One region of the Viridibacillus sp. d25.2 genome, then DNA from elsewhere that is predicted to be linked to it. Evidence: riboswitches for the same ligand, from Rfam matches in the RefSeq annotation. Region 1 holds a riboswitch; each other region holds the start of a gene.
The links. Region 1 has a riboswitch for lysine ahead of ACZLO7_RS21200 (amino acid permease). Riboswitches for the same ligand answer to the same signal wherever they lie in the genome.
Positions count from the first base shown of each region.

Region 2: another riboswitch for lysine. It lies ahead of ACZLO7_RS06295 (aspartate kinase); the one in region 1 lies ahead of ACZLO7_RS21200 (amino acid permease).
Region 3: another riboswitch for lysine. It lies ahead of ACZLO7_RS00680 (transporter substrate-binding domain-containing protein); the one in region 1 lies ahead of ACZLO7_RS21200 (amino acid permease).

Region 1 is NZ_CM196652.1:4,337,063-4,344,479, forward strand. It holds gene ACZLO7_RS21200 (amino acid permease) at 1-1,246, opposite strand, end outside; lysine riboswitch at 1,354-1,532, opposite strand; gene ACZLO7_RS21205 (aminoglycoside 6-adenylyltransferase) at 1,657-2,523, opposite strand; gene ACZLO7_RS21210 (CynX/NimT family MFS transporter) at 2,665-3,882, shown strand; one part of gene ACZLO7_RS21215 (IS3 family transposase) at 4,036-4,907, opposite strand; one part of gene ACZLO7_RS21215 (IS3 family transposase) at 4,907-5,180, opposite strand; gene ACZLO7_RS21220 (VOC family protein) at 5,367-6,176, opposite strand; gene ACZLO7_RS21225 (M20 metallopeptidase family protein) at 6,189-7,388, opposite strand.
Region 2 is NZ_CM196652.1:1,278,179-1,285,952, forward strand. It holds gene trxA (thioredoxin) at 1-179, shown strand, start outside; gene uvrC (excinuclease ABC subunit UvrC) at 405-2,180, shown strand; lysine riboswitch at 2,239-2,420, shown strand; gene ACZLO7_RS06295 (aspartate kinase) at 2,546-3,778, shown strand; gene ACZLO7_RS06300 (YslB family protein) at 3,836-4,249, opposite strand; gene ACZLO7_RS06305 (succinate dehydrogenase cytochrome b558 subunit) at 4,522-5,130, shown strand; gene sdhA (succinate dehydrogenase flavoprotein subunit) at 5,193-6,950, shown strand; gene sdhB (succinate dehydrogenase iron-sulfur subunit) at 6,953-7,729, shown strand.
Region 3 is NZ_CM196652.1:121,412-129,185, reverse strand. It holds gene ACZLO7_RS00685 (hypothetical protein) at 1-1,296, shown strand, start outside; lysine riboswitch at 1,416-1,597, shown strand; gene ACZLO7_RS00680 (transporter substrate-binding domain-containing protein) at 1,734-2,588, shown strand; gene ACZLO7_RS00675 (amino acid ABC transporter permease) at 2,652-3,395, shown strand; gene ACZLO7_RS00670 (amino acid ABC transporter ATP-binding protein) at 3,419-4,156, shown strand; gene ACZLO7_RS00665 (LysR family transcriptional regulator) at 4,218-5,108, opposite strand; gene ACZLO7_RS00660 (YeiH family protein) at 5,222-6,223, shown strand; gene ACZLO7_RS00655 (FecCD family ABC transporter permease) at 6,682-7,689, opposite strand; gene ACZLO7_RS00650 (FecCD family ABC transporter permease) at 7,686-7,774, opposite strand, start outside.

The DNA of each region.
Region 1 (7,417 bases):
ACCATTTTGCTTTATAAGGCAATTCGTTTAAATCACGACCTTGAACAATATAAGCTTTACGGAATCGGTAATGACTTACTGCAATTCCAAGCCAAGCTATAAATCCACACATACCTGAAGCATTTAACAACCAAATGTAGACAACACCATCACCGAAGAATGATGCAATAAATGATACACAAGCAACTAAACAAGTTGCTACTAATGCAGCCACCGGAATACCACGTTTGTTTAATTTAGTGAACATTTTAGGTGCTTTACCGTCTTTTGCAAGCTCCCAAAGCATACGTGATGATGCATATAATCCAGAGTTACCTGAAGATAAAATCGCTGTTAAAATAATCGCATTCATTACTGACGCAGCAAACGCAATTCCTGCATTTTCAAATACTAATGTAAACGGGCTTACTGTAATATCGCTACTTGCTAAACGTGTATCTGTGAATGGGATTAATAAACCAATCGCTAAAATTGCTAAAATGTAAAATAACAAAATACGCCAGAAAACTTGACGAACAGCTTTCGGAATATTTTTTCCTGGATCATCTGTTTCACCAGCAGTAATCCCTAGTAGTTCTGTACCTTGGAACGAGAAACCTGCAGCTAGGAAAATACCGAACATTGCGAAGAAACCACCATGGAATGGACCATCTTCAATGAAGAAGTTTTTGAATCCTACTGGGTCTTGTCCACCCATCAAACCAAATACCATCAAGAAACTAACAATGATAAAGACAATAATTGTTACGACTTTTATAAGAGAAAACCAATATTCGCTTTCACCAAAGCTTTTAATTGATAAGATATTTAATGTGAAGATGATGACTAAAAACCCTGCTGTCCAGTAGAATGACGATACATCCGGGAACCAAAATTTCATGATTAATGATACAGCTGCGATTTCAGCTGCAATCGTAATTGCCCAGTTATACCAATAGTTCCAACCTAGAGCAAAACCTAATGCTGGGTCAACGAATTTAGATGCGTAAGTACTAAATGAACCAGATACAGGCATAAACGCAGCCATCTCACCTAAACTTGTCATTAAGAAAAACACCATAATACCAATTAGAGAATATGCTAATAGTGCTCCGCCTGGACCAGCCTCATGGATGGCTCCACCACTTGCTAAGAACAACCCGGTACCAATTGTTCCTCCAAGTGAAATCATCGTCACATGACGACTATTCAATCCTCTATTAAGACCTTGCGTTTCAACGCCTTGGCCATTATTTTTATTACTCATTAAGAATCTCCTCTTTCCATTTTTCATTGCAAGAAGGTTAACTTGATGTCATAAAAAATACCATCACAAGGAATATGCGATGGTATCAAAACATGCCCATCAACCTTGATAAAGATAGCTCAACACGCCTGCTAAGACGTGACAGTTCTGCACCTTTCGGCAACAGCCCCAATATTTATAAGAAGAAGCTTATAAACACTTCGGCGATATTCCCTTTCAAATAGAATCACTGACGCTTTTCGCCTCATCCATTTTACTTTTTAACACCGCGACCTCTACCTCATCGAATGGATGAGGCATTGCAATATATTAATTTAATATGCCCCAATTATAATACAAGAGAATTGTATATTCAAGATGTAAATTTTCTTGAATATTAAAACAATTTGAGTTTAATTCTAAATAATTCTTCAAAATATCGCTTTAGCATCCCTCGGAAGCGTATGAATATGCTTTAAATAACCAAGCACTTTAGTACTTTCTTCATAACTGCGGAATGAAAGAAGACTAGCAACATTTGTTGCTGAACTTTGGAATAAATTACACATAGTAAATAGCGCTTGCCACGCAGAATCATAACTAGCGTTATTATATGTTGCGAGTAACTGCTCCCACACTTCTTTTGATAATAGATACTCTAGGTCCTTACCATTTTTACCAACGCTTCTAGAAAAGTCTGTTTTTACTCCAACATGCCATGAAAGCATTTGAATAAGCATGTTGCGTGTATTATTAAAATGTTCTTGTACATAGAGCATTTCTTTTCTCCATAAGCCTTTCGCTATATATGTAGCAACCCACCAAAATTCATTACAACAATCCTTATAATGTTCTTCTGTTGGGCATTGCACCCAATAGTCGACATCTGTCGGTTTAGTGAGTTTTGGAAGTGATCGATCTTTATCTAACAAGATTGTAGTTAAACTATCCTCTTTACAATATGCTTCTTGTTCTTCAATAGAGATAAGCATCAAATCAATTCGGTTTCCATCCGAAAATTGCATTAAGTATGTATAGCGTCCACCAAGCTCCGGAGGAAATAACACCATATCCTCTGGTGTTTGCATAATGATTCTCTCTCCAAAAATATCTACCCAATGAGGATTGTTAGTAAATGATTTAATATCAGTAACAATATAGACAATATCAAAATCTTGAAAAGGGTCTTCTTTCACATTTATATTTGTTCTCGAACCATTCATACAAACGGCTCGAACACGTTCATCATTATTCGCTACATTTATGATTAAATCCATCATTTGTTGCGCTGTTCTCATCACCAATTCCTCCATTTCAATTCGATAAATTTATTTTGAGTCCTCTTAATTATATCCATTTTCTTTGATATAATTAACCTTTGTCAAATAGTGGGTTTGTAAAACCAGGAAATTCATGAATATATATAGGAGGCGCTACAATTGGCAACAAATCCAGCTGTTCAAAATAGCAAAAAGCTTAAATGGAACCGCGACGCTTGGTTACTTGTAATTGGAATTGTTTTCATCGCTTCTACATTACGTTCACCTCTAACAGCTGTAGGTCCAATCATCTCATTTATTCGCGAAGGCTTACACATTTCAAATGTATTGGCAGGATTTATCACAACAATTCCCTTACTTGCCTTTGCTATTATTTCTCCTATAGCTCCAAAATTTTCAAAGCGTTTTGGTATAGAACGTACATTACTATTCTCAACAGCATTACTTGCAGTTGGAATTCTTACTCGATCTTTCGGTACAACCTTTACTCTGTTATTAGGTACATCGCTAATCGGTGTGGCAATTGCTTTTGGAAATGTATTGCTACCAAGTTTGATTAAGTTGAAATTCCCATTACAGGTTGGATTATTAACAGGTATTTTCACAGTTTCTATGAATCTCTCTGCAAGTTTAGCAGCTGGGATTAGTTATCCTCTTGCTAGCGGAGAACTCGGATGGAGAATTACACTTGGTATTTGGTTTGTTTTAGTAATTATCGCCCTAATTGTTTGGCTCCCACAAATTCGTAAACCTAAGTCCGAATTGAATAATGGCTCCCACACTAATAAAGAACATGTCTCGCTTTGGAAATCACCTATAACTTGGACAGTTACATTATCACTGGGTTTCCAATCTCTTATTTTCTATACTACTGCTGCTTGGATTCCAGAAATGTTGCAGTCACAAGGTATGAGTGCTAATACAGCTGGATGGATGTTCTCCTTTATGCAGTTTTCACAATTGCCTGCAACGTTCGTGATTCCGATTATTGCAGGACGAAGAAAAGACCAACGTCCTCTTGTTGTTGTATACGGTGTTCTTTATCTAGCAGGCTTCGGAGGTATTTTAGCTGGCTGGACTTCATTGACAGTGTTATGGATGATTTTACTTGGACTTGCGGGTGGTGCATCATTTAGTTTAGCAATGATGTTTTTCTCACTTCGTACGCGTACAGCTCATGAAGCGGCAGAATTATCGGGTACCGCTCAATCATTTGGTTATTTATTAGCTGCAATAGGTCCTGTGTTATTTGGTTATGTTCACGATATTACAAATAGCTGGACAACAGCTATCATCCTATTCATTATTACAGTTATGTTATTAATGACCGCTGGTATGCATGCTGCAAAAGAAGGTTATGTTTCTCCCGAAAGATAGCGTATACTCCGAGCTTAAAATAGCTCGGAGTTTTTTAGTATTAATAATAGAAGTTATGCATGTGTAATCTTGCACTCCCAGTAAAATGAGTCATAGAAAAAAGCTATTATGTAGTGGCACTGAGTATCGTTTTTGAGACAATAAGAAAACACCTTATTTTGCAGCCAGTTGACGGTATTGTACCGGCGACTGGCTGTTTAATTTCGTTTTAATCCGGATATTGTTATAATAATAAATGTATTCTTCGACCATATTTATTACGCGTGCATTTGTCGTGCGGTAAATTTCGTCGAGGTAGAACGTTTCAGACTTTAGCGAGGAGTGAAACGTTTCGATTGGGGAATTATCAACGGGCGTGCCTTTACAAGACATGCTCATGGTAATTCCCTTTTCTTTGATTGTTTTTTGATATACATAAGATGTATATACAGATCCTTGATCACTATGCAGAATGCAGCCCTCTGGTAAATTAGGTAATTGATTGAGCGTATCTAAAACAAAGGCTGTATCTTGCTTAGACCCAATAGTTTGTGCAATAATCTCGCCATTAAACAGATCTAATATACTTGAAAGATACATCATGGTTTGTCCAAAAGGCAAGTAGGTAATATCTGTTACGAGCTTCTCTAATGGTTTTGTTGCACTAAAATCGCGAGCTAATAAATTTGGAGCGATGTAGGCTGGTTGGCCCGTACGTTTACGTTTCTTTACTTTTACACGGCACTGCCAGTTATATTTTTGCATAACACGTTGCACCGTTTTCTCACTAATACCTGTTAATAATTTTGTGATTTTTCGATAACCGTATCTAAATTTGTGTAGCTTGCACAAGTTACCAATTTGTTTGTCTCGAAGCTCCTTTGATGTTTGCGTATGAACTTTTGCTTTCCAACGATAGTAAGACGAACGGCCAACTCCTAAATGAAGACAGATTTCACTAATTGACATACTTCCTTTTAATTCCTCCACTAATTGAACTACAACTCTTGAAACCACTTCCTCTCCAATTCTACGTACTTTTTTAATACTTCAATCTGTTGTTTTAGATAACGATTTTCAGCTTGTAACTTTGCGGTTTCACTTTCATATTCAGGTCCTTTACCAAAGGTATATTGTTTACCCACTGGCTGTTCAAGCCGATGTAATTCGCCATTTCGATACCATTTCAACCATGTTTTTAATTGACTGTGATTACGAATATTCAACTCTTCTAATACTTGCTTTACAGGAATCCCAGCTAATCTCATCTCAATTGCCTTCATTTTAATTTCTACTGGATAACTGACTCTTGTCCCCATAGAAAAAACACCTCCGCGTTGGTTTTTAAAGGTAGGATACCCATTTTTTCAACGAAAGGTGTTTTTATTTGTCTCATATTTTTAGGTCAGTGCATAGTTTCAAACACTACATAATAGCTTTTAATTACACTGTCTTTATATTTACTATTTTCTTAAAGCCATACAAAGAAGTGCCATCTAAATAAATTATTTCTCAAAATGATAGCGACCGTTAAATAATTCGAGTGTGACAGGTTCCTTAGCTCCCGAGAAATTAACTTGGAACGGACATTCGCCTCGTTCTGTTATTACTTTTGCTACAACACCATCTCCAATTGGACTAGCAAAGTATAAGTCACCGCCGGCTAACGTAAGAACCTGGACAATAGCGTTCAACTCTTGATCGACATACGCTTCTGCAACCTCTAACCCTAAATATCGAGACCATTTTCTAGCCGTTTTTTCAGCATCTATTACTGCAAAAGTAACGCCTGCAAAGTCCAACTTTTCTGGTTGATTTCCAATGACGCCCTTTTCAACTTGCTCCTTTCTACGCTTATCGTCATTATCATCCCATTGAATAATGAATGGTAGTTGAAGTGCGTTATTTTCTTCTCCAGCATAAAGTAATTGCCAATTAATAATACTGCCATCTGGTCGTTTTCTGTACATCGGCACTGGTCCATTTACTGATAGACCTTGCTCTTTCAAACGCTCTGCTACCCTCTCAATATCCGATGTACGTGCTGCAAATCTTACGAAGCCTTCTTTGAAATCATTATTTACTACTGTTTCAATAAGACTGTGATGTAAATGCTCTGTCTCAGCTACTAGAGCTCTGTCGTATGTACCGAGATACTCGATATAGCTTAGATCAAAGTAGCTAAGTGCATTATATGTTCCGCGTCCTTCATGTACGCCACCTTCAACAGCATGGATCCCCTGACTTTGTAGTGGCTTAATTACTTCTTTTGGTTCATCTACAAAATGTACTAAATGATCAAACGATAATGTCATGTTCAAGTCCCCTTATTTAAATAGATAATGTGAAACGATTTTCACAAACGATTTCTCGATTGTTAATAACGCCCTTTCATCAAAATCAAATTTCGGATGATGATGCGGGAATTGTGTGCGTTCATCTTCATTTTGAGAGCCTACTTTGAAGTAAGTGCCTGGCTTTTCATTTAAAAAGTAGGCAAAGTCTTCTGCACCCATTGAAGGCTCGATATCTATTACAGATTCTACACCGAACTCATTTTCAAATAACTCTTTTACAAGCGCAGTTTCGACTGGATGATTATAAAGCGCTGGGTAGCCACGTAAATAATCAATTTCATATGTTGCATGCGCTGATTCAGTAGTCCCTTTTACAATTGCATAAATTTCCTCTTTCACCTTACTCCGAACATCTTCTGTCATTGTACGCACTGTTCCTTCAATAATCGCCGAATCTGCGATAATGTTAAAAGCACTACCTGCATGGAAAACCCCTACTGTCACTACCGCTGCATCAAAAGGGTTTAAGCGACGACTGACTATTTTCTGTAATGAACTTACTATTTCACTACCGATTACGATTGAATCGATGGATTGCTGTGGTTTTGCACCGTGTCCACCAAGCCCTTGAACTTTAATCGCGAATTTATCTACTGCTGCCATTCTATAGCCATCACCAACAGATACTTTTCCAACTGGAACACCTGAATCTAAATGTGCACCGAAAACATAATCCACATCTTTTAATACATCTTCAGCAATCATGAATTTTGCACCACCTGGTGGTTTTTCCTCCGCATGCTGGAAGATGAAAATGATGTTACCATGTAGATACTTGCGGTAATGACTGAGCGTTTTTGCTGTCGCTAGTAATGCGGTTGTATGCCCATCATGTCCACATGCATGCATGACGCCTTCTTTTTTGGATTTATAAGTAACTTCTTTTAAATCTGTAATTGGTAGTGCATCAAAATCGGCTCTTAAAGCAATTGTCTTACCAGACTGCTCCCCTTTTAAGATACCTATTAAACCATTTCCACCAATCCCTTTTTTCACTTCTAAACCAAAACCCTCAAGTTTTTCTGCAATAAACTTTGCTGTTTCATATTCTTCAAAAGATAGCTCAGGATGCTCATGCAAATATCTTCTCCATCCAACAATTTCATCAAAGCCTTGATCTATTTCTTCATAAATTGTAGTTAAAAGTTCTTTTTGCGTAATCGCACTCACTCAATATTCCTCCATTCGATTTATCCCTT
Region 2 (7,774 bases), 1.4 Mb from region 1:
TAAACGGTGCAGCTAAAATTGTTAAAGTTGATGTAGACCAAAACCAAGAAACAGCAAGTAAATTTGGCATTATGTCAATTCCAACTCTATTGTTATTTAAAGACGGAGAGCCAGTTGATAAAACAGTTGGTTTCCAACCGAAAGAAGCATTAGTTGAATTCATTCAAAAACACGCTTAATCTTTGAAAAAATAAATATAAAACCGGGTTCCTACAATGGTACCCGGTTTTTTTTAGAAATAATGAAGTATAAAACTATTCTGTACATGATCTAGTTCCAGCGCCTAGCCCCTCGAGGTCATAACCCAAATTCGAAATGAGGTTAAAGAGCTACCTCCATGCCAATTCGTCTTATGCATATCGGGAATGAACAAGGCGCTTGCACTTTTCTAAGAAGGTGATAAGATGAACGAATTAATAAAGCAAAAATTAGCCATTCTACCTGACCAACCAGGTTGTTACTTGATGAAAGATCGACAAGGTACAATTATTTATGTCGGCAAAGCAAAGGTGCTAAAAAATCGCGTACGCTCTTATTTCACAGGCAGTCACGATGGTAAAACGCAACGACTTGTAAGTGAAATAGAAGATTTCGAATACATAGTGACATCTTCGGATATAGAGGCTTTTATTTTAGAATTAAACCTCATTAAAACTCATGATCCGAAATACAACATTATGCTGAAGGATGACAAGACGTACCCATATATTAAAATCACAAATGAGAAGCACCCGCGACTTCTTATCGTTCGCAAAGTGAAGAAGGACAATGGTAAATACTTTGGACCTTATCCAAATAGTTTTGCTGCAAATGAAACGAAAAAATTACTTGATCGCCTGTATCCTCTTCGGAAATGTACGAATTTACCAAACCGAGTTTGTTTATATTATCATTTAGGTCAATGTCTAGCTCCTTGTGTAAAAGAAGTTGAGAAAGACCAATATCAAGAAATCATTCAAGGTATAACGAGTTTCCTAAATGGTGGTTACGGAGAAGTTAAAGAAGATTTAAATGCAAAAATGCTCGATGCAGCTGAAAAATTAGATTTCGAAAGAGCGAAAGAATACCGAGATCAAATTGCCCATATAGAAACGGTCATGGAACGTCAGAAAATCACCCTTACTGATTTTACGAACCGTGACGTTTTTGGTTATGCGGTAGATAAAGGCTGGATGTGTATCCAAGTATTCTTTGTTCGACAAGGTAAGTTAATTGAAAGAGATGTTTCGTTATTCCCGATTTATAGAGATCCTGAGGAAGAATTCTTAACGTTTGTCGGGCGCTTTTATGAACAAGCAGAACATATTAAGCCAAAGGAAATCTTCATACCTTCGAATATTGAAGGAGAGCTTTTAGCGACTGTGCTTGATATAAAAGTGACAATCCCACAAAGGGGAAAGAAAAAAGAACTTGTTGATTTAGCCAGTAAAAATGCTCAAATCGCTATCTCTGAGAAATTCCAGTTACTTGAGCGTCAAGAAAAAAGGACAATAGGTGCATGCGAAGAATTAGGAAATGCGATGAATATCGCTACACCGCTTCGCATAGAATCATTTGATAACTCCCATATTTTCGGAGCTGACGCCGTTTCAGCAATGGTTGTTTTTATTGACGGAAAGCCAAGCAAAAAGGATTATCGTAAATATAAAATTCAAGTGGCTGCAAAGCATGACGATTACGGTGCAATGCGAGAAGTCATTCGCCGAAGATATACTCGTGTATTAAGAGATGGCTTGCCTTTACCTGATTTAATCGTTATCGATGGTGGGAAAGGGCAAATGGAAGTGGCAAGAGAAATATTAGAAGATGAGCTTGGTTTAGATATCCCTATTGCTGGTTTAGCAAAAGACGATAAACACCAAACTTCTCAACTGCTGTATGGCTCGCCGCCAGAAATTATTCCATTAAAGAGAACGAGTGAAGCATTTTATCTATTACAGCGAATTCAAGATGAAGTGCATCGTTTTGCTATTACCTTCCATCGCCAATTACATGAGAAGAATGCCATCACATCTGTCCTCGATGAAATTGAAGGAATTGGTCCGAAACGGAAGCAGCAACTTCTCAAACAATTTGGTTCGGTAAAAAAGATTAGTGAGGCATCCTATGAAGAGTTAATTGCTGCGAATGTACCAAAAAAACTAGCTTATACAATATTTACTTATTTTTCTGAAAAATAAATTGTAGTAATCAGAAAATTGTGTTAAGGTAACATTACTATTTAAATAATCACTATTTAGTGATGATAGAGGCGCGGATTTCAAGAGTAATCAGCAAGAGGATGAATAGATCCTAAGACTGTTGATGAAAGGGGAGGCCGCCGAAGTGATAAATTGACTATTTCCAATTTATTTCTGGTTCTACATTTAACAAGTGTAGAATTGTCAGATCCGTTTCGGTTCTGGAGGGCTATCTCACATGAATGTTCTTTTAAACGTGCATTCTACGGAGGCGGCTTTTCACATGGAAACGTGTGAAAGGCTGCTTTTTTCATAAGATGTCATTGTGAATACGGTCGTCATAACAAGTAAAGGAGAGGTTATGGGTGAGTTGTTTAGTCTTTAAATTTGGTGGTACATCAGTTGCAACGATTGAACGCGTAATGCATGTAGCAAGACGCATTCAGAAAGAGAAAGAAAAGGGCAATAATATTGTCGTTGTTGTTTCGGCAATGGGTAAAACGACAGATACACTTGTAGATATGGCGCATGAAATTATGCCAAATCCATCGAAGCGAGAAATGGATACGCTCTTAACAACAGGTGAGCAGGTGACTATCTCATTATTATCGATTGCTTTGCAAAGCATAGGTTTAAAAGCTCAGTCCTTCACTGGTTGGCAAGCTGGAATATTAACAGAAGGCGTTCCAAGTGATTCGCGCATTGTGGAAATCCAAACGGCAAATATACAGAAAGCATTGGATAGAGACTGTGTAGCTGTAGTTGCAGGTTTCCAAGGAATCGATAGTAATAATAATATTACAACTCTAGGTCGTGGTGGTTCAGATACGACAGCAGTTGCTTTAGCTGCAGTATTAGGTGCTGAACGCTGTGATATTTATACAGATGTTGATGGTGTGTATACTTCAGATCCTCGTTATGTTCCTAAAGCTCGCAAGCTGCAAGGACTGTCATATGATGAAATGCTGGAATTGGCGAATTTAGGAGCAGGTGTTTTGCATCCACGTGCTGTAGAGTTTGCGAAAAACTATAATATTCCATTAGCAGTTCGCTCTAGTTATGTAGATGATGAAGGAACAATTATGAAGGAGGAAGTAGAAGTGGAAAAAGGTTTAGTAGTACGCGGGGTTGCATTTATGTCAGATATTATTCGTGTAACCGTAGGGTATGAAGGGAATTATAATGGTTCTTTAGTAAATATTTTTACAGTTTTAGCAGACAATCATATTAACGTAGATATAATCGTCCAAACTCTTATTGAAGGTGTAGAGCCTTCGGTATCTTTTACTATTAAAAAAGAAAATTTAGCAGACACCGCTCGTGTATTGGAAGCAAATAAATCTGTAATTGGTTTTCGTCATGTGAATTATGAAGAAGACGTAGCTAAAGTGTCAATTGTTGGATCGGGTATAGTATCTAATCCTGGCGTAGCTGCAAAAATGTTCGATCGCTTACATAGAGAAAATATTACACTAAAAATGGTAAGTACTTCTGAAATTAAAATTTCTGTTATCATACCTCAGGATTCAATGTTTTTGGCTGCAAATGCATTACATGATGAATTTGAGTTAGCAGCTAGTCTCGCAATTCAAGTTTAAAAATATAAATTAAAAAAACTGACTAGGCATCTTGATAGATGTTTAGTCAGCTGCTTTTTATAGTTGATCTTTTAAATCCCATTTGACCTGGAATCGGACAACCCCTCGTTTTACTTTCTTTTCGTCGTAACATTCTGTTAAGAAACCACTGATTTTTTCTTGTTGTGCTGCTAGGAAGCCACTTTCAAGACGGAAACAGCGTTTTTCAAATTGTAATGCTTCAGGGTCCCCAGTTAAAGTATAAAACGTTTCATCTTTAGATTGTTTCTCTATAGAAAGATCGCCCCATCCAGCTTCGTGGAAAAATGAAATAGCTTCTTCCATACTGTATAAAGGAAACTTGCGTGCTAACTCTTTTCCGCACCAATATAAGATATCCTCTTCGTTTTTTCCAAGAACAGATGAGAGTACGTGATCTCTTATTAGTTCGTAACCAAATAATGGGAAGTGTTGAGTATTAGTAGATGACATGATTTGCCTTCTTTCATTTAATTTTGTCTAATTTTTGTCAGAGTTAGAAAATAACGTTTTCTAGTAGAATATTTATGTATTTACGAGAAGAAATCGTATATTAAAGGTAGTTAGAAATAGTGTTGGTTACCTTGACGCTCTGCCATGATGAGAGTACAATGAACTTGTCATAATATTGTACCATGATGAAATATGCAGTCAATGGATACCATGTTGAAAAGCATCGGTAGTTGTTCGTCTGTCTATTTTCAGTATTAAGGGGGGTAACAGTTTTGTCGAAAGATCGAGAGTTTTTATTGCGTCGTCTGCATTCACTTCTTGGAATTATTCCAGTTGGACTGTTCTTGACGCAACACTTGTTTATTAACTTTACAGCAACAAAAGGTGCAGAATCATTTAACTCTGCGAGTGAATTTATGGGTAATCTCCCATTCTTATGGGCTCTAGAATGGATTGTAATTTACATTCCATTAATGTTCCATGCTTTTTATGGTGTGTACATAGCCTTCACTGCACAACCAAATACTAAACGTTTTAGCACTTTCCGTAACTGGATGTTCGTATTACAACGTTTCACTGGAGTATTCCTAGTTGTCTTTATCGCTTGGCATATTTTCCAAACTCGTATCCAAAAAGCACTTGGAACAGAAGTTGACTACAACATGATGGCAGATGTTCTATCTAACCCATGGATGTTAGCATTCTATGTTGCAGGTATTATTTCAGCAACTTTCCACTTAGCAAATGGTGTTTGGGCATTCTTAGTAAGCTGGGGAATTACTCAATCTCCAAAATCTCAAAAAATTGCAACTTACATTACTGTTTTAATTTTCTTAGTGTTATCAGTAGTCGGCGTAAGTGCATTACTTGCATTCGTTTAAAAGAATGCACTTAACATCATGTAAGCGCTTGATTACTATTTGAAAGAGGAGTGAGAAAAAACATGGCTAAAAGTAAATTGATAGTCGTTGGCGGCGGTCTTGCTGGTTTAATGGCTACTATGAAAGCAGCCGAGATGGGCACAGAAGTTGAATTATTCTCATTGGTACCAGTAAAACGCTCACACTCTGTATGTGCACAGGGCGGAATTAACGGTGCCGTTAATACAAAAGGTGAAGGGGATTCTCCATGGATCCACTTTGATGATACAGTTTATGGTGGAGACTTCTTAGCGAACCAACCACCAGTAAAAGCTATGGCTGATGCAGCACCTGGTATCATTCATTTATTCGACCGTATGGGTGTTATGTTCAACCGTACACCAGAAGGTTTACTAGACTTCCGTCGTTTCGGTGGTACATTAATGCACCGTACAGCATTTGCTGGTGCGACAACAGGTCAACAACTTCTATACGCTCTAGACGAACAAGTTCGTAAATGGGAAGTAGAAGGTTTAGTAACAAAGTATGAAGGATGGGAATTCTTAGGACTAGTTCTTGATGAATCTGGCGTATGTAAAGGTATTAAAGCACAAAACCTTACTACACACGAAATCAAAGCATTCCGTTCTGACGCAGTGATCATGGCAAGTGGTGGTCCTGGTATTATCTTCGGTAAATCTACTAACTCAATGATCAACACTGGTTCTGCAGCATCTATTGTTTATCAACAAGGTGCTAAATATGCGAATGGTGAGTTCATCCAAATTCACCCAACAGCAATTCCTGGTGACGATAAACTTCGTCTAATGTCAGAATCTGCTCGTGGTGAAGGTGGCCGTATTTGGACTTATAAAGACGGCAAGCCTTGGTATTTCTTAGAAGAAAAATACCCTGCTTATGGTAACTTAGTACCTCGTGATATTGCAACGCGTGAAATCTTCGATGTTTGTATTAACCAAAAACTAGGTGTTAACGGTGAAAATGTTGTTTATCTAGATCTTTCACATAAAGATCCGCATGAACTAGACATTAAACTAGGTGGTATTATTGAAATCTACCAAAAATTCGTTGGTGATGATCCACATAAAGTACCGATGAAAATCTTCCCAGCTGTTCACTATTCTATGGGTGGTCTATGGGTAGATTACGATCAACATACAACTATTCCAGGTGTATTTGCTGCTGGAGAATGTGATTACTCTCAACATGGTGGTAACCGTCTAGGAGCTAACTCATTACTTTCTGCTATCTACGGTGGTAGTATTGCAGGTCCAAATGCTGTAAATTACATCAAAGGACTTGAAAAACATGTTGAAGATCTTCCTTCTTCAATCTACGATTCCGCAATTGCTGAAGAACAGCAAAAATGGGATGATACATTGAAATTAGATGGTAACGAAAATGCTTATTTACTTCACAAAGAACTTGGTGAATGGATGACAGCAAACGCTACTGTTGTACGTTACAATGATAAATTAAGAGCAACAGATGATAAAATTATGGAATTACAAGAACGTTATAACAACATCAATATTAACGATACAGCTAAATGGAGTAACCAAGGTGTACAATTCACTCGTCAGTTGAAAAACATGATGGCTCTTGCTCGCGTTATTACTTTAGGTGCATTAAATCGTGATGAAAGTCGTGGAGCGCACTATAAACCAGACTTCCCAGAACGTGATGATGAAAACTTCTTGAAAACAACTATTGCGGAATTCACTCCTTCAACTGAGCCTAAATTAAGCTATGAAGAAGTAGATGTTTCGTTAATCCCACCACGTAAACGTGACTATTCTTCTAAGAAAGGGGATAAATAAACATGGGACAAGCAGTTGAAACGAAATATATTGATGTAGAAATTCAACGTCAAGCTGCTACAGATGCACAGCCATATACGGAAAAATTCAAAGTACCTTACCGTCATGGAATGAATGTAATTTCTATATTAATGGAAATTCAACGTAACCCAGTAACTGCAGATGGTAAAAACACTGCTCCAGTTTCATGGGATATGAGCTGTCTTGAAGAAGTTTGTGGTGCATGTTCAATGGTTATTAATGGTCGTCCTCGTCAATCATGTTCAGCATTAGTTGACCAATTAGAACAACCTATTAAATTACAACCAATGAGCACTTTCCCTGTCGTTCGTGACTTACAAGTAGACCGTAGCCGCATGTTTGATTCACTTAAAAAAGTGAAAGCTTGGGTTCCAATCGATGGATCTTATGATCTTGGTGAAGGTCCACGTATGCCTGAGCGTAAACGTGAATGGGCTTATGAATTATCTAAATGTATGACTTGTGGTGTTTGTCTTGAAGCATGTCCAAACGTGAATACTCACTCTGATTTCATGGGACCTGCTCCACTTTCACAAGTACGTCTATTCAATGCTCATCCAACAGGTGCAATGAACAAAGACGAACGTCTAGCATCAATCATGGGCGAAGGCGGTCTTGCAAACTGTGGTAACTCTCAAAACTGTGTAGTTGCATGTCCAAAAGGTATTCCTTTGACTACTTCTATCGCATCTTTGAACCGTGCTACTACAGTACAAATGTTCAAAAACTTCTTTGGTTCTGACCATATGGTTGACTAATCTATTATTGAAAAGTAACAGATTAGAAACTTATAAAACAGCTTC
Region 3 (7,774 bases), 270 kb from region 1:
CTGACTAATATCAACATTGACTTTGATAAATTAGTAGAAAATAATGGTGTTGAGCTAGAAAGTCTAGAAGAACTTGAGATGGATGAAATTTTACATATTACAGAGTCCTTTATGAAGGATTTCGGTCGTGAAGTAGTACAATTTAGTAATTCCTCTGAGATTGGGGAAGGCGAATATTTAGTAGTTTATGAGGCAACAGATAAAAAACTAAAACTCCCTTTACCTAATTCTGGTGCTGTAATTGAGATTAATTCATATGGTACTATTACAGCGGCAACTATATTCCAAGAGTACTACCAGCTTACATACCCAAAAGTAGAAATAACAGAAGATGAAGCTAGAGAGATTTTATGTAAAGAGACATTAGTGGAATTAGGCATCGAAGAAAATGAAGAACAAGGAGAATTTGAACTAGTCTATCAACCAATTCGAGATTATATAGGCGTTACTGTTGATGGGAAAGTTCAAAAAGCAAGTCAGTTGTTCAGTGAAACAGAACTTGAACAATTTGCTGTTACGCCTGTTCAAGTAACAAAGGCACTACCAAAGTTATTAGGTGCAACAGATCAATATGTATTGCGAGAAGAAGATGGTAATTTATATTGGTATGTTGCGGAAGACCTGGATGCAGATGGTGAAGATGCAGAAGCTGTAATTGAAGTATTACATTTTGATGATGCAGGCGCTAATTATGAATCTAATGTAGTTTGGGATACAGAGGTAAAGACTGTGTTACCTTTTGAGCAATTGAAAGATAACGCAATGCAATTTTTAGAGATTATTTCTGGTGATATACACGATAAATACATGCTTGAAGAGCAATCTGTATTAAATGAAGATACAGAAGAATTTGATGATAATTCAGATGAGGATCTCTTCAATGTGGATGAATATGATGAAGACGAGTATGTTGACGAACATGAGGATGAACCAACAACTATGTTTACTTTTATCCCATATTTCCATGAATACAAATTAGAGAATTATTCTGTCCTAATTGAGGTAGGTATACATACAGGAATTATTCGTTCATGTCTGTATAGTGCTTTAAACATGGAGTCTATTCGAGGGATTAATATTACACCGATAATTTCATTACCAGAAGCGGATGCTATATATAAACAAAATTTGCAGATGAAACTTTCACGTTTTGAAGAGATAGATGAAGATGATGAAATGACAATTTATAGCTTAAATTACTCTATTAACGCTCCTTCTGAAAATGGTGCAATTGATAAGATTAATGCTACAACAGGTGAAGTTACGTACGCTGAATCTAATATTGTTAGAGGCTAAAAAAAATTGTAAGAAAAACGATATTATTCTGATTATTTAATCGAAAGGTTATTGACAGTAAAAGTTCGTTACTGTAGACTGTGTACAACGATAATTGAATACAAACCTCACTTTTTAATTGGTGAGGTAGAGGCGCGATATCTATTAGTCTTTAGTGGAGCTTGAGAAACTATGAAACTATGGAGAAGGAGATGTCGCCGAAGTTTGTAATACACTCGATGTTACTTGCTGGGTCTGCAGTTAATAACTGCAGGACTGTCTCAATGAACGTCCTAGTTCGTTGAGTTGAGCTATCTCATTAAGGGATAAGTAGAGGATTTAGGCTATTGTACAATGCGACCTGAGTTCATCTTAGGACGCGTTTTTTATACGTACAATAGCCTTTTTTAGTATTTAAAAGAAAATTAAGGATATTATTTGAAGGGGGAGAATATAATATGAAAAAAACTTGGGCAATTTTTTCTGTTATGACGCTACTTGCTATTTTACTATTAGCAGGTTGTGGATCTAAAACTACGGATTCAGGTTCGGGTGAATCTACTAAAGGGGAAACGAAAAAAGAAACATTCACAATTGGTATGGAAGCGGGATACCCTCCGTTTAACTGGACACAAAAAGATGATTCAAATGGTGCCGTGAAGATCTCTGGTAACGCAGAATATGCTGGCGGTTATGATGTTGAAATTGCAAAACGTGTGGCAGATTCTTTAGGTAAAGAATTAGTAATCGTCAAAACAGAATGGGACGGTCTAGTACCTTCATTAACTTCAGGTAAAATTGATGCAATAATGGCGGGTATGTCACCAACTAAAAAGCGTAAAGAGACAATTGATTTCACTGATAACTACTATACCTCAAATTATGTAATGGTTGTTAAAAAGGGCAGTAAATACGAGAAAGCTACTTCAATCCAAGATTTTAGTGGTGCCAAAATTACAGGTCAATTAAATACAACACACTACGAGGTAATAGATCAAATTACTGGTGTTAAAAAACAAGCTGCAATGGATAACTTCCCTGCAATGCGTGTAGCACTTGAATCTGGTGTGATTGATGGTTATGTATCTGAGCGTCCAGAGGGTATCAGTGCTTCTTCTGCAAATGACAAATACGTAATGGTTGAATTCACAGATGGCTTTAAAGCGTCCGAAGAAGATACAGCAATTGCTGTAGGTATTGAAAAAGATAGCGAGTTAAAAGATAAAATTAATAAAATTTTAAAAGATATCTCTGAAGAAGAGCGTACAGAAATTATGGATAAAGCGATTAAAAACCAACCAGCTGCAAAATAATGTATGTTTTATGTCGGCTGCATATGTAGCAGTCGGTATTACTGCTTTTGGAGGAGGAACAGTATGAGTATTGATTGGATTATTAGCATCGTAACTGACAACTGGGAAATGTTCCTTCGCGGGGCATGGATGACATTATTCATTGCTATTGTTGGTACGATTTTTGGAGCTATTATTGGGTTATTGATTGGTGTTATTAATACGATTCCAAAGCCTGAACGTGGAGTAAAGAGAATTTTCTTAAGATTAATTAATGCACTTCTTACAATATATGTGGAATTTTTCCGTGGAACGCCAATGATCGTGCAAGCAATGGTGATTTTCTATGGTTCTGCTCTAGCATTTGGTATAGATATGGACCGCACATTTGCTGCGATTTTTATCGTCGCTATTAATACGGGAGCGTATATGGCTGAAATTGTACGTGGGGGTATTATCTCAGTAGACAAGGGGCAATTTGAGGGTGCTCAAGCAATTGGTATGAATCATTGGCAAACAATGGTTCATGTAGTGTTACCACAAGTTTTACGAAATATTTTACCATCAACAGGTAACCAATTTATTATGAATATTAAAGATACAGCGGTATTGAATGTAATTGGAGTAACAGAACTTTACTTCCAAACAAAATCTGTTTCAGGCAATAATTTCCGATACTTTGAATCATTCTTCGTAGCAGGTGTTTTATACTTAGTCATGACATTCACAGTTACGAAAATTTTACGCTATTTTGAAAAACGATTAGATGGTCCACAAAACTATCAAATGATTGATGATTTAGCTCAAGTAGAAGGCAAAAAAGCATGATTGCAAACAAAGGAGATAGACTTATGAAAAATGTAATCGAGATACAACATCTAAGCAAATCCTTTGGCACTCATGAGGTTCTTAAAGACATTGATTTCTCTGTAAACAAGGGGGAAGTTGTCTGTGTCATTGGCTCTTCAGGATCTGGGAAGTCTACGCTACTCCGCTGTATTAACTTATTAGAAAGACCAAGCGGAGGGCAGATTATTTATCATGGCGAGAATATTCTAGATAACAACCATAATATTAATAATTATCGTACAAAGCTTGGTATGGTATTCCAATCATTCAATTTGTTTAATAATCTTAATGTGTTAACAAACTGTATTGTAGGTCAAACGAAGGTTTTAAAACGTTCTAAAAGTGAAGCTGAGCGAGTTGCGATGAAATACTTAAAGGTTGTCGGTTTAAATCGTTATGTAAATGCGAAACCACATCAATTATCGGGTGGTCAAAAGCAACGTGTAGCTATTGCTAGAGCATTATCAATGGAACCCGAGGTCTTACTTTTTGATGAGCCTACTTCCGCACTTGATCCAGAAATGGTAGGAGAAGTCTTAAAAGTAATGAAGGAATTAGCAGGTACAGGTCTTACGATGTTAATAGTGACACATGAAATGGAATTTGCAAGGGAAGTTTCAGACCGTGTCGTTTTCATGGATAAAGGGGTAATAGTGGAAGAAGGTCCACCAGAGCAAATCTTTAACCATCCAAAAAATGAACGTACAAAAGCATTTTTAAAACGTACGTTAAAACAATAGGGGTATTATTAAATAAGAAAGCCGTTTCCTACATCATTCTATTGGTGTAAGAAGCGGCTTTTTAGATGGGCCACTTATTTTTTATTTCTTTTATGAACATGGAGGTAATCTTTTTATTTCCCATAATGGGTGAGTATACATAGGAAAAATTTCTTTTAAAAATATGGTCTTCTAGTGGGATTACAGCGAGTGTTTTTCTTTTTAATTCGTGTTCAATAACATTCTTTGATAGTAGTGTAAGCCCATCAGTTCCTTGCAACATAAATTCTTTTAATCCTTGATTGCTGCTAATAGATATTAGCGATTTAATATTAATACTATTAGATTCTAGTACATGCAGTAAGTAATTACGTGTCCCTGAGCCTTCTTCTCGAGTTAGCCATATGTGATTATGTAAGTCTTGAAAGGTTATGCTTTCTTTTTTGACAAGTACATGAGACGGAGATGCGACTAACAATAACTCGTCTTCCATAAAGGGTTCTACTATTAACTCTTTATTGGTTGTTTGCCCCTCGATTAAGCCGATATCTACCTTCAGCGAATGAACGGCTTCGACAATTTCATCGGTATTACCGATTATTACTTCTAGGTCGAGTTCAGGATGTTGTTGCTGTAAGGTAACGAGTAATGAAGGTAGTACGTATTCGCCTATGGTAAAGCTTGCACCAATAAGAAGTTTCCCTGATATTTCATTTTGGAGGGTTAGAATATCCGATTTTGTTTGATCATAAATGGCCAACATTTGTTTAGCGCGTTCGTGAAGAATTTCACCGGAGGGGGTAATTTTTAGCGATTTAGGTGAGCGTAAAAATAATTGCGTATTAAATTCGGTTTCTAAATTTTTTATGTGTAAACTGACACTGGGCTGAGAAATATGGAGGTATTCAGCTGTTTTCGTGAAATTTTTAATATCTGCTAAAGCAACAAATGTCTTCAAAGCATCGTAATACATTAAATTCCTCCTTAATTAGAAATACTAATAGTATTAATTATTTATATGTATTTTACTGATTATTATTTCTCCAGTAAAGTTTAGGTACAAACAAAAATAAATGGGGTAAAAAAATGAGGAAAGTAATAAGCATTCTACCTGGATTGATATTTTGCGTTGTTATTGCCCTTATTGGAATGGTATTTGGTCATTTTTTTCCAAGCTTAGGCAGTGGATTATTTGCTATTTTAATAGGCATTCTGGTCGGTAATTTAAAGTTTGGGTTTAAAACAATATTAAGGCCAGGAATAAAGTTTTCTGAGAGTAAACTACTATACTATTCAATTATCTTATTGGGTGCAACGTTAACGTTTAATTCTTTATTTGCTATTGGCATAACAGGCATATCGTATATTCTTATTCAAATGGCTGGAACAATTGCTTTTGTCTTATGGTTAGGAAAAAAATTGAGTTTTGATGAAGATTTCCGATTATTGATGGCGAGCGGTAATGCTGTTTGCGGGTCTTCTGCAATTGCTTCAACTGCGCCAGCTATCCATGCAAAAACGTCAGATATGGCTGTATCCATAACAATTGTAAATTTATTAGGTACGGTTATGATGGTTCTTTTACCTGTTATCACAAGTACAGTTTTTCATAATAACGTTCTGCCTTCTTCAGCTCTAATCGGTGGTACATTGCAATCCGTAGGGCAAGTTGTTGCCAGTGGAAGCATTGTGGGTGAGGCTGTGAAAAATCAGGCAGAAATTTTTAAAATTAGCAGAATCATTTTCTTAGCAGTAGTTGTATTTGTTCTAAAACGTATAAAAATAGCAAATCAAGAAGTACGAGAAGCTACTAAAGAAAAATTCAATATTGGATCGATTGTCCCTTGGTATGTTGCAGGATTCCTATTATTGTGCGTAATCAATAGCGTTTTTTTATTTCCAACATCAGTTACACATCCGATAAAAGTTTTTGGAAACTACTTGGAGATCATTGCACTTGCGGGTATTGGTATGAGTGTTAATGTAAAAGATTTAGCACAGCATGGATGGAAATTATCCGGTTATGCAGGTGGAATTGGGCTATTCCAAATTATTTTAGCTCTAATCCTAATATTTATTTTGCTTTGATATCCAAAAAGGATAAACTAGGTTTTCCGAAGCTTACCACTCACTTTCCGCGGGCGAGCGCCGAGCCGCTTCGTCGCTACGCTCCTGCAGGGTCTCTCCTGTCTCGCTAATCCCGCAGGAGTCGAGCGGACGCTTCTCCAAACCAATAAAGTAATCGCTTCTGTTTTCTATATATATGGGATAAACCAGGTTTTCCGAAGCTTACCACTCGCTTTCCGCGGGCGAGTGCCGAGCCGCTTCGTCGCTACGCTCCTGTCTCGCTATTTCCGCAGGAGCGTAGCGCACGCTTCTCCAAACCAAAAAAGTGCTCCCTTCTACTTTTCTATTTACTCATTCATTTTAATAATTGAAAGTAAGAATAATCTTATCTATTTTTAAAATAAAAAAGACCGCAGACAAACTCGAATTTCTTCGAGTTTATCTACAGTCTGACCTCTCATTAAATGAGAGGTTCTTGTCTATTTTCTAAATAACAAGTAAATGAAGTACGGTGCACCAATTAGAGATACGATAATACCTGCTGGAATGCTACTGAAGCTTATAATATTACGTCCTATAGTATCCGCAAGTAATAACAGCCAACCGCCAGTTAAAATAGCTACTGGTATGAACAATTGATTTCTCGGTCCTACTAATGCTTTCGCAATGTGGGGCGACAAAAGTCCAATGAAGGCAATACCACCCGTCACTGAAACTGCAGAAGCAGCTAAAGCTACAGCAGTTAAAAGTAAAATAATTCTTTCCTTCTCTAGCGAAATGCCCACTCCTATAGCAACAGGTTCACTCAAGTTTAATAAGTTTAGCTTATTCGCCTTAAATAGTGTGAAAGGGATTAATATAGCTAGCCAAGGCAAAATTGCCCAGACAAAAGGCCAGTCAGTTCCCCAAATATTACCCGCAAGCCATTTGGCGATAAAATCAACTTTCGTGCGCTCCGCTGATGAAATGAGGACGATCATTACACCAGAAAGCGCCATGGAAAAGCCTATCCCAACTAATACTAAACGTACAGGTTGTAGACCCTCTTTCTTACTATAAGAAAAAGCATATATCAAAATAGCTGTTAGTAAAGCACCTAAAAAAGCGATTGCTGGTAGGGCATAAACGAATGTTCCAACATCAACAGGGAAAAATAAAAAGAAAATAGCTACGCCAACTCCAGCGCCAGCATTAATCCCGATAATCCCTGGATCTGCTAAGTCATTGCGTGTAATACTTTGCAAAATAGAACCAGATAAGGCAAGCGCCATACCCGCCAAAACTGTTATAAGAATACGCGGTAATCGGATTGAAAAGAGCACAAACTCTTCTTTAAAAGTACCGTTACCAAGAAGTGTAGGAATGATGCGGTCGAATGTAACAGAAGATGCGCCCATGCCTAAACCTATAATAAATGTAGCTATTATTAAAGCACATAGTACAAATATGATTAATCTTTGTCTTCTAATCAAATAAGGTGCAATCATGAGAATACTTTGCCCCCTTTACGAACGATGATTAAGAAGAATGGTAGGCCTAGAATCGCAAAAATTGCTGCAATAGGTGTTTCAT